DNA from 3 places in the Bacillus pfraonensis genome. Region 2 is predicted to be linked to each of the others. Evidence: riboswitches for the same ligand, from Rfam matches in the RefSeq annotation. Region 2 holds a riboswitch; each other region holds the start of a gene.
What was found. Region 2 has a riboswitch for S-adenosylmethionine ahead of mtnW (2,3-diketo-5-methylthiopentyl-1-phosphate enolase). Riboswitches for the same ligand answer to the same signal wherever they lie in the genome.

Region 1: linked by a shared signal. The riboswitch ahead of KFD70_RS12970 (YezD family protein) and the one ahead of mtnW (2,3-diketo-5-methylthiopentyl-1-phosphate enolase) in region 2 are both predicted to bind S-adenosylmethionine.
Region 3: linked by a shared signal. The riboswitch ahead of KFD70_RS18340 (peptide ABC transporter substrate-binding protein) and the one ahead of mtnW (2,3-diketo-5-methylthiopentyl-1-phosphate enolase) in region 2 are both predicted to bind S-adenosylmethionine.

What each region holds. Positions count from the first base shown of each region.
Region 1 covers NZ_JAHCDO010000011.1:184,968-188,880, reverse strand. Annotated here, with positions in the region: gene cysC (adenylyl-sulfate kinase) at 1-365, opposite strand, end outside; gene sat (sulfate adenylyltransferase) at 378-1,514, opposite strand; gene KFD70_RS12975 (phosphoadenylyl-sulfate reductase) at 1,560-2,264, opposite strand; gene KFD70_RS12970 (YezD family protein) at 2,350-2,493, opposite strand; SAM riboswitch class I at 2,564-2,671, opposite strand; gene lysA (diaminopimelate decarboxylase) at 2,787-3,913, opposite strand, start outside.
Region 2 covers NZ_JAHCDO010000012.1:47,968-51,880, reverse strand. Annotated here, with positions in the region: gene KFD70_RS13330 (carbon-nitrogen family hydrolase) at 1-518, opposite strand, end outside; gene KFD70_RS13325 (pyridoxal phosphate-dependent aminotransferase) at 533-1,723, shown strand; SAM riboswitch class I at 1,776-1,881, shown strand; gene mtnW (2,3-diketo-5-methylthiopentyl-1-phosphate enolase) at 1,946-3,190, shown strand; gene KFD70_RS13315 (2-hydroxy-3-keto-5-methylthiopentenyl-1-phosphate phosphatase) at 3,187-3,846, shown strand; gene KFD70_RS13310 (methylthioribulose 1-phosphate dehydratase) at 3,843-3,913, shown strand, end outside.
Region 3 covers NZ_JAHCDO010000018.1:65,492-69,404, reverse strand. Annotated here, with positions in the region: gene KFD70_RS18345 (YhgE/Pip domain-containing protein) at 1-507, shown strand, start outside; gene KFD70_RS18340 (peptide ABC transporter substrate-binding protein) at 574-2,214, opposite strand; SAM riboswitch class I at 2,351-2,455, opposite strand; gene KFD70_RS18335 (aldo/keto reductase) at 2,614-3,447, opposite strand; gene proC (pyrroline-5-carboxylate reductase) at 3,449-3,913, opposite strand, start outside.

The sequences.
Region 1 (3,913 bases), on a different contig from region 2:
TCTTTTTTGAGAATATCTCTTACTTGCTGGCGATCCACTCGAAATGGAGAAATAAATGCTGTTAGTACAATTGTCCCTTGATCTACAAATAACTTCGCCACTTCACCAATCCGGCGAATATTTTCTGTCCGATCTCTTTCGGAAAATCCTAAATCTTTATTCAAACCATGACGAATATTATCGCCATCTAGTACATAATTCCCAATATTTTTTTCGAACAATTTCCTAGCAACCGCATTTGCTACTGTTGATTTTCCAGAAGCTGATAACCCTGTGAACCAAAGTACAAAGCTGTGGTGACCACTTTTCTTTCGTCTTTCTTCTTTTGAAACAGATGCTGTATGCCAAGTTATATTTACGCCCATCTTACTCTCTCCTTATTTTGTTACGACTTCTTTTTGTAAACCACGAATTAATATTTCTACAACTTCTTTACGGCTAAATGTACTTGGTGGTATCTCTCCATTTCGCAACATTTCTCTTACTTTTGTTCCCGATAAAATAACATGCTCTTCTTTACTATGCGGACATGTTTTCGTAGAAGCCATCGCTTCACATTTTTTACAGTAAAAGCTATGCTCAAAAAAGAGCGGTGTAATCCCTAACTCTTCTACTGTAAAGTTCACAAAAATCTCTTGCGCTTCGTACGTACCGTAATAATTTCCTACCCCAGCATGATCACGCCCCACGATGAAATGTGTACAGCCAAAGTTTTTTCTAACCAGTGCGTGAAATATCGCTTCACGTGGCCCTGCATAACGCATTGCTGCCGGAAAAACACTTAAAAAGACACGATCGCTCGGATAATAATTTTTCAAAAGCACTTCATAACTTTCCATACGCACATCAGCCGGAATATCGTCTGATTTCGTTTCACCGACAAGTGGATTTAAAAATAAACCGTCTACAATTTCCAGTGCAGACTTTTGAATATATTCATGCGCACGATGAACAGGATTTCTCGTTTGAAACCCCACTACCGTTTTCCAGCCGCGTTTTGCAAACTCTGCACGCGTTTCGCTTGGATCTAAATGATAAGAAGCAAACTTATCATTTTCAAAGCGCTTTACAAGCGTGATTGCTCCTCCAACATAAATATTCGGTCTATCATATAATTTTTTCACACCTGGATGGGCAATATCAGTCGTTTTATAAACAAGCAATGCTTCTTTCTCTTTATCCGGTGTAAAAATATTTTCTATTTGAATAACACCATACGTGATTCCTTCTTTAACAAGACGAACCTCTTCACCAATTTTTAATTGTTTCGCCCTTTCTTCCGTTATTGGTAGTGTAATAGGGATACTCCATACATCACCGTTTACTAAACGCATTTTTTCTACTACAGATTGATAGTCCTCTTTCCCTAAAAAGCCAGTAAGCGGGCTATAACCACCTATCGCAAGAAGCTCTAAATCACTTAACGCAATTTTGTCTAATTCAATTTCTTTTGTAATTCCCTTTATTTCATACGTTTCATCAACGCGATTTACTAATATATTTGTTTTACTCATTTCCTTGTACGCCTCTTTCATATATATTTAAAATCAATCCAGTTCTTATTGGTAATGAAGGCCACATTCCGTTTTCATCTTTCCAGCCCACCGTCCGTCCCTTGAATCTTCTCCATCTCCTACAGGCAACGTACATTTTTCACACCCTATACTTGGATAACCAATGTCGTGCAATGGATTATAAGGCAAATTATGCTTATATACGTAGCGCCACACTTCCTTCCACGTCCAATGAATGAGCGGACAAATTTTAATAGATTTAAAACGATGGTCTTGATTGATAAACTTTGTATATTTCCGCGTTTCAGACTGTTCCCTCCTTAGCCCTGATATCCACGCTTTTCCACCCGATAAAGATTCTTCAAGGGGTAAGATTTTCCTTAATTTACAACAGAGATTTGGATTATGCTCCCACAAATTATTCCCATGCTTCTTTGCTTGTTCTTCAAGTGTGAGCGAAGGTTGCTTTTCAATAATTTCGAAACCCGGAAACCTTTCACGCACTCGTTTAATTAAATCGTATGTTTCTTGAAAATGAACGTTTGTATCTAAAAATACAACTTTAGCAGATGGATTTACTTGGTTTATTAAATGCAATAAAACCATACCTTCCACACCAAAGCTACACGCGTATACAATTTCACCCTTATAATGGTTATAAGCCCACTCTAATACTTGCAGTGCTCCTTTTGTTTCACCTTCTTCAGAAAAAGAAATGAAGTCCTCTTTCCATGTTTCATACGTCAGCATGTTTTTTCCCCCTGTAACGCAAAAAGGCGGTTTTAACCTAATACAATAGGTTAAAACCGCCTCTAGTTTTTCTAGTCAGCGCTTTTTACTTTAAGCGTACTTTTTCACTTTTTTCAAGCTGAATCACTTTTCCATCTTGCACAACAATTGTAATAGAACCATATTTCATATCCGCAAGCATCGTTTGAATCTTTTCAGCTACTTCGTCAAAATGTCCACGCACTCCCACGAACAGCCCCCCTTTTTATTCATAAAAAAAATCTTTCCCATTTCGAAAAGACTGTTCGGTAATATATTTTACCTTATCTTTCAAAATGGATGCCATTTTGCTGGACTTAGCACCTTGCTCCCATAAGCAGGTTGCTGAGCTTCGTAGGGCCAGTTCCCTCCGCTTCTCTTGATAAGCTTTGTATTTGTATTTTATCATAATTCTGATTTTTTTCAATCCTAGTTTTCCGATATATTTTATATTTTTTATTTTTTTAAAGGAGTTGCCCAGTTCGAACAACTCCTTTTTATTGATTACACAAGCTCTTTTATGCGTATGCGATCGTTCCCAATTATATTTTCATATGTTTCGCGTTCGACAACAACTTGTGACGCCCCGCCTTTTGCAAATACTACAGCCGGTCTGCGAATGCGATTGTAATTATTCGCCATAGAATATCCATATGCTCCTGTACAAGAGATTGCTAACAAATCTCCAGAAGTAACTTGTGGCAGTTCTATATCCCAAATAAGCATATCCCCACTCTCACAACACTTTCCAGCAATTGATACAATCTCTTCGGCATTTTCTCTTCCTCTATTGGCAAGCATTGCCTCATAACGTGCTCCATATAAAGCTGGTCTTAAGTTGTCCGTCATTCCTCCATCAACTGACACATATTTACGAATACCTGGAATATCTTTTACAGCTCCTACTGTATAAATTGTTGTTCCTGCATCTCCGACAATACTACGCCCTGGTTCAATCCAAATTTCAGGGAGTGGATAATTCTTTCTTGTAAATTGTTCCCTCACTGCATTCGTTACAGCATGCACATACGTTTCAAGCGTAAGCGGTGTATCAGACTCTGTGTAGCGAATTCCAAATCCTCCACCAACATTTAATACAGTTACTACATAGCCTGTTTGCTTTCTGATTTCTTCTAAAAAGTTCCGTAATACTTCAATTGCCCGAACAAATCCTGCTGTTTCAAAAATTTGCGATCCAATATGCGAATGAATACCTAACACGTTATAATTTGATTTCTCTAGTGCTACTTGAATCGCCTGCATTGCCTGACCAGTAGAAACTCCAAAACCAAATTTCGAATCATCTTGCCCTGTTGTAATATATTCATGAGTATGCGCCTCTACTCCAGGTGTAACTCGAATTAATATATTTACAATTTTTCCATACCGCTCTGCTAAGTCATGTAATATTTCCATTTCCAAGAAATTATCTACTACAAAACAACCAATACCTGCTCGCAGCGCCATTATAATCTCTTCTTCCGTCTTATTATTACCATGAAAATGAATACGTGATGCTGGAAAACCAGCTTGTAAAGCAGTATATAATTCGCCCCCGGAAACAACATCTAAAGACATATTTTCTTCACGAGCTACTCGGCACATCTCCATGCACAAGAACGCCTTACTTG
Region 2 (3,913 bases):
CAAATGACACCACCGCACTGTACACCATCCAATGTAAATTCTCCTGTTTTATCACCTGCTATTAAATAGTTATGTTCATTCATCAACTGGAACAAATGAACCTTACTATACTCACTTTGTAGTTTTCCTTCCCGATTCACTGTATACATCGTATTCATAACACCGTGCTTTGTTTGTTTCGCAATAGACCCCCCAACAATATTCACACAATATTGTTGGGCCCATTCTGAAAGAAGTTGCTTTGTTTGAATACCATCCCCATCTGCAATTTCCGGCACTCTCTCTAAATCATAACCAGTCGTCCAAAGTTCTGGTAATACGATAATGTCCGGGTTTCCTTGCATCGCTTCTTCTATTTTTTTCTTTGCATTTTCAATATTTATTTTTACATTACCAAAAGCAATATCCATTTGAATACATGCGACTTTCATTCTATCGACCCCATCTTCAATTATTTTTTCTTTACAAAAACTTAGAAAGGTTATATCATTTGTCACTAGAATTGTAACAACTTTCAAAAGAGGTGGAAAGTATGAAACATTTTCAACCTTCCGAGATTACAACATCATTACCAACACAATTTTTTGCTTCACTTGTTGCAAAAGTTAACAAAGTCGTTGAAGCAGGGCATGATGTTATCAATCTAGGTCAAGGCAATCCAGATCAACCAACACCGCCGCATATCGTAACAGCTTTACAACGTGCAGCAGAAAAAACAGTTCATCACAAATACCCGCCATTCCGCGGACATGAAAGCTTAAAAAAAGCCGTTGCGACATTCTATAAACGTGAATACGGAGTCAAAATAAACCCTAAAACAGAAGTCGCTATCTTATTTGGTGGTAAAGCAGGGCTGGTTGAACTACCGCTTTGTTTTACAAATCCTGGTGACACAATACTTGTACCTGATCCAGGATATCCTGACTATTTATCAGGCGTCGCTTTAGCGAAAGCAAAGTTTGAGACGATGCCATTATTAGCAGAAAATGATTTTTTACCGGATTACACTAAAATTAATGATGCTATTGCCAAACAAGCCAAATTGATGTTTTTAAATTATCCTAATAATCCAACTGGTGCTATTGCATCAAAAACGTTCTTTGAACAAACAATATCATTTGCACATGAAAATGATATTTTAGTAGTTCACGACTTCGCTTATGGAGCAATTGGCTTTGATGGCAACAAACCAACTAGCTTCTTACAAGCAAACGGCGCAAAAGATGTTGGCATTGAAATTTATACACTATCAAAAACATTTAATATGGCTGGCTGGCGTATCGCCTTTGCGATCGGTAACGAAAGTGTCATTGAAACAATTAATTTATTGCAAGATCATATGTATGTCAGCATTTTTGGTGCTGTGCAAGAGGCGGCTTGTGAGGCGCTATTAAGTTCACAATCTTGTGTAAATGAACTTGTAGAACGCTATGAATCACGGAGAAATGCACTCATTACAGCGTGCCGTTCAATTGGATGGGATGTTGTCGCACCGAAGGGATCATTTTTCGCATGGCTTCCTGTTCCTAATGAGTATACATCAGAACAATTTACTGACTTATTGTTAGAACAAGCACATGTAGCAGTTGCACCTGGAGTCGGATTCGGTGAACATGGCGAAGGCTACGTTCGTATTGGGTTATTACATACAGAAGAGCGATTACAAGAAGCTATTCAACGAATCCAGAAATTAAAAATTTTCAAAAAAACATTGACACTATAAAGAAACTCTGTCAAAATTCAGATATCGAAAAAATTTAAACATTTCTAAATACTTCTTATCAAGAGCAGGTGGAGGGACGAGCCCGACGAAACCCGGCAACCGATCTACAATTGTAGGCACGGTGCTAATTCTCGCAGCATTACGCTGACAGATAAGGAGCTGGTTGTAAAAAAACCTCTCCTTAGCTGAGAGGTTTTTTTATTTAACTAGGAGGTTATGAAAATGAGCGGAATAACAGCAACTTATTTAATCCATGATGATTCTCATAATGTAAACAAAAAAGCAGAACAAATTGCTCTCGGTTTGACAATTGGTTCATGGACCCATTTACCACACTTATTACAAGAACAATTAAAACAACATAAAGGCAATGTCATTCATGTCGAAAAGTTAGAAGAACAAGAACATGTAAATGCGTACCTTGGAAAAAAAGTAACGCGTGGACTCATTAAAATTCATTATCCATCACTAAATTTCAGTCCTGATTTACCGGCCATTTTAACAACAACATTTGGAAAATTATCATTAGATGGTGAAGTTAAATTAATTGATTTAACATTTTCAGATGACTTAAAAAAACATTTCCCTGGTCCTAAATTTGGTATTGAAGGTATTCGACATCTCTTACATATTCACGATCGTCCACTTCTAATGAGTATTTTCAAGGGAATGCTTGGACGTAATATCGGATATTTAAAAACTCAACTACGTGATCAAGCAATTGGCGGTGTAGATATTGTAAAAGATGATGAGATTTTATTTGAAAACTCATTAACGCCACTTACGAAACGAATTCATGCTGGAAAAGAAGTATTACAATCTGTATACGAAACATATGGTCATAAGACTTTATATGCAGTGAATTTAACGGGACGTACTTATGATTTAAAAGAACATGCCAAACGAGCAATTGAATCCGGTGCAGATATCCTACTTTTTAATGTCTTCGCGTACGGATTAGATGTACTACAATCACTTGCAGAGGATAAAGATATTTCTATTCCTATCATGGCTCATCCTGCTGTTAGCGGTGCTTATGCATCATCAAAATTATACGGATTTTCTTCACCATTGTTACTTGGAAAATTGCTTCGTTATGCTGGTGCAGACTTCTCTTTATTTCCATCGCCATACGGCAGTGTTGCATTAGAAAAAAAAGAAGCCCTTCTTATTACAGAAGCACTAACAAAAGAAGATTCCGATTTAAAAAGAAGCTTCCCTGTTCCATCAGCTGGTATTCATCCTGGTTTTGTTCCATTTATCCTTCGCGATTTTGGCAAGGATGTTGTCATTAATGCAGGTGGTGGTATTCACGGTCATCCAAGCAGTGCACAAGGCGGAGGAAAAGCATTCCGAGCAGCAATTGATGCCGCTTTGCAAGGAACACCATTGCATGAAGTAGATAACACTGATTTACATGCTGCACTACAATTATGGGGAAATCCATCTTACGAGGTGAAACTATGAGTCTTCAAATTTTTTGTGACTTCGATGGTACGATTACGAACAATGATAATATCGTTGCCATTATGGAAAAATTCGCTCCACCAGAAGCTGAGGAAATAAAACGAAGGATATTATCACAAGATCTTTCTATTCAAGAAGGAGTCTCACAACTTTTTAAATTATTACCAACAACTTTGCATGATAATATCATCAAGTTCCTAAAAGAAACGGCTAGTATACGCACTGGTTTTGAAGAATTTTTACAGTTTATAAATGAAAATAATATTTCTTTTTATGTTATTTCTGGAGGAATGGATTTCTTCGTTCATCCCCTCTTAGAAGGACTCGTTCCAGAAAATCGAATTTATTGCAATAAAACTGATTTTTCTGAAGAATTCATCAAAGTAAAATGGCCACACCCTTGCGATGAACATTGTAATTATGCTTGTGGTCTTTGTAAATCAACATTAATTCGACATCTTAGCTCTAACGATGATCTTCATATTGTAATAGGCGACTCCATCACAGATTTACAAGCAGCCAAACAAGCCGACAAAGTATTCGCCCGGGATTTTCTTATTACAAAATGTGAAGAACACCATATTCCTTACACACCATTTGAAACATTTTATGATATTCAAACGGAATTACAGCACTTGTTGGAGGTAAAGCTATGAAACAACTTTTTCATCAATGGCATAACTTAAGTGAACTAAAAAAAGAATTAACCAATCGCAACTGGTT
Region 3 (3,913 bases), on a different contig from region 2:
TCTAAAGTGGCAAAACAGGTAGGGGGAAACTGGGATAGTTACCTATCACGACAAGTGATTAATGGCACAGTATCAATCCTACTTGCATGCATTACAATTGGTTTAATGAAAGCATTTCAACTTGAAGTGCAAGAAACGGTATGGAATGTATGGATATTCCAAGCAATTGTCTTCTTTTCCTTCCTATCATTAACACAAATGTTTATTACCTTATTTGGAAATGCAGGCATGCTCTTTAATATTATTTCGCTTTCTTTACAACTTGTAAGTTCTGGTGTGATGGTACCGTATGCTATGTTATCAAAAACATATCAAACAATCGGTGAATTATTTCCCGCAACATATGCCGCAAAGGGTTATTTCGCAATAGTATTTGGTGGCGGAAACTTAAAAGAGAATGTTATCTTTCTATTATTTATAATTATTATTACTCAAATGGTATCGCTAGTTGCTGTAGGGATATCAGTAATAGTAAAAAGAAAGAGACATGTAATAAAAGAAGCATAAAGAAAAAGGAGTCCTGTTGAAGGATTCCTTTTTCTTTTTATGAAAATGACATTTTACACGGGCTGTTTACTTCTCAACTTTCGCCCATTTGAAGTTAAGTGGCCCTGCAAAATCAACTTCAACTACGCCTTTGACATAAGAACGCTCTAAGTATGTTGTTCCATTTTGATAAAGAGGAGAGATAACGGCATCTTTAAATAAGATTTTTTCTGCTTGTTTTAAAGCTTCCCAACGTGCTTTTTCATCACCAGCTAAGTCGGTTTTAACTTTTTGGATTAGATTATCAAATTCTTTGTTAGAATAGTGATCTAAGTTGTATGAGTTATCAGTTGTAAATAACTCTAAGAATGTAATTGGATCGGCAAAATCCGGGCTCCATCCGTCAATAGCAATCTCATAATTTCCTTGTAGTAATAATGTGACTTGTTGTTTACGTGGTTGAGGCTTAACATTTACTGTTAATCCTTCTAAATTTTTCTCTAGTTGTTCTTTTAAATATTCACCTGTTTTTCTAGGTAGATCGCCATCACTTGTTAATAATTCAATTGAAATTTTGTCAGATCCTAATTCTTGTTTTGCTTGTTTCCAAAACTGTTGCGCTTCTTTTGTGTTTTCTTTTGTTAAATTACCATTCTCTTCACGGAAGTCTTTTCCATTTGGCCCTTTGGCGAAATTTTTTGGCACTAGAGAATAGGAGGGTAGAGAGCCATCATTTAAAAGCACATTTACAAATGCTTTCTTATCTATCGATTTATCGATTGCTTGACGAACATTTATATTTTGTAACGTTTTATTTTTCTGGTTCATACGTACAAATTGTACCCCGACATCTGGTCGTTCTTTAAAGTTACTATCTTTGCGATATTTATCAACAAGATCAGATGTTAAAGTAAGTCGATCAATTTGTTTTGATTCATATAAATTAACAGCTGTTGAATGATCCTTGACGACATTAAAATTAATTTCTTCAAGTTTCACATTATCCTTATCCCAATAGTTGGTATTCTTCTTGAACTTAAAGCTTTGTTCATGTTTCCAATCACTTAATGTAAAGGCACCATTATAAAGAATCGTGTTATCTTCTAAAGCATATTTATCACCTTGTGATTTGAAGAATGCTTCATTAATTGGTAAGAATGTTGGAAATGCCGTTAAACTAATAAAGTAGGGAACAGGGCGCTCTAATTCAACTTCAAAGGTGTGGTCATCGATTGCTTTTACACCGAGCTGGTCAGCCGGAAGTTCTTTATTATTAATCTTTTTCGCATTTTTTATATCAAAGAATAGAAATGCGTATTCAGAAGCAGTCGCTGGATCAACGGCACGTTGCCAAGCAAAGACAAAATCTTTTGCTGTCACAGGAGTACCGTTTGACCATTTTGAATCTCGTAAATGGAACGTATATTTTGTTTTATCAGGATTAACCGCATGAGACTTTGCTACACCAGGAACAGGCTTGTTTCCTTCACCGAGGTTATATAAACCTTCAAATACGTTTCTCATTACTTGGCCAGAGTCAGTATCTGTGGCGCGAGCAGTATCCATTGTACGGATTTCTGTACCAGTGGCCAAGTTCAATACTTGTTTATCAGGGGCTTTATCCTTTGCTTTTGCTTCACTTGCTTCGTCTTTATAGCTACCGCAACCTGTTAATAAAAGACTTGCTCCTAAAACAGATGCGACAGCAGGTACAAATTTCTTTTTCATGTAAAATTCCTCCCTAAATTGTTTGGTTATTAGTTGATGAACAATTTGTGAGGGAAAGAAAAACTCCCTCTTTTCTTATCGAGAAAGAGGGAGTTTTGTTTACAAGGCACGTACCTGTATATAAACGAAGTCCCTCATTCTATCTTTCAAGCATAATGCTTGCAGGAAGTGGCACAGTATTCAAAGTGAACCTGTTGCCGAGGTTTCAAAGGGCCAGTCCCTCCACCTCTCTTGATACAATGAGTAAACATAATGATTTATATTAATTTTTTGTTTCTTTGATTATTCAAAATATTACACCTAGGTGAATGAACTGTCAATAAAATGAAATATAGTTTAAATTTTCAGTTTTTTAATTAAAAGAAGCGTCACTGCAAATATTTGTAGTGACGCTTCTTTTTAAAAGTCGAAATTGTCAGGGTCTGGACCGACGCGGTGATTTTCATTTAATGACTGAATTGCTTTCATATCATCTGCACTCAATTCAAAATCAAAGATGTTTGCATTTTCGATAATACGGTGTTCTTTAATTGATTTAGGAATTGTTACAACTTCATTTTGTAAATCCCAGCGTAAAATGACTTGTGCTGTTGATTTGTTATATTTTGTAGAAATTTCTTGCAATACTGGATGGTCGAGTAATTGACCTTGCATTAATGGTGACCAAGCTTCTAGTTGAATAGTATGATCTCTACAGAAAGAGTGAAGTTCTTCTTGTGTTAAGCGTGGATGATATTCAACTTGATTAATCATCGGTTTAATTTCAGCGATTTCTAGAATATCTTGTAAGTGATGGATTTGGAAATTGCTAACGCCGATAGCACGAACACGGCCGTCTTTATAAAGTTTCTCTAATGCCTTCCATGTCTCTGTATATTTTCCTTTTACAGGCCAGTGTACTAAGTATAGATCTAAGTATTCCAAGCCTAATTTTTGTAATGTTGTTTCGAAGGCTTGTAATGTTGATTCATAGCCTTGATCACTGTTCCATACTTTTGATGTGATGAATAATTCTTCACGGGGAACTCCACATTCACGAATTGCCTGTCCAACGCCATCTTCATTTTTATACACTGCAGCTGTATCGATGCTGCGGTATCCGTTTTTAATAGCTGTTTTTACAGAATCAATTACCTGTGTACCATCTTCAACTTTAAAAACGCCTAAACCAAACCAAGGCATTTTTACACCGTTATGTAATGTTGTGCAATCTTGTAAGCTTGTTACTGTCATATTAATTCCCCCTAGCTTTTTTATTTGTTGCTTCAATGGCTTGAGCAATTATATTTGAAAAATTATTCTCATATAGCATTTTCAAACCTTCTGCAGTTGAGCCACCTGGTGTTGTCACTTGTTCGCGAAGCATAGCTGGATCTTGTTCTTCTTCAAGCATAGCAGCAGAGCCAGCAATCATTTGAATAACGAGGTGTTTTGCGGTTGCTTCATCGATTCCATAGCTTTTCGTTGCTTCAATTAATCCTTCAGTAAAGTGGTAAAGGAATGCTGGGGCACTTCCAGTTACAGCGGTAAGCTGATGTACCTCTTCTTCTGTGCATAGCTGTGCTGTACCAATCCCTTTTAAAAGTAGTTGCAGTGTTTCTTGATGTTCTTTATTTACGAAATGTCCCATTGTATATAGAGAAATAGACTTCCCAATTGTTGCAGCTGTATTGGGCATAATCCAGGCAACAGGTGTACC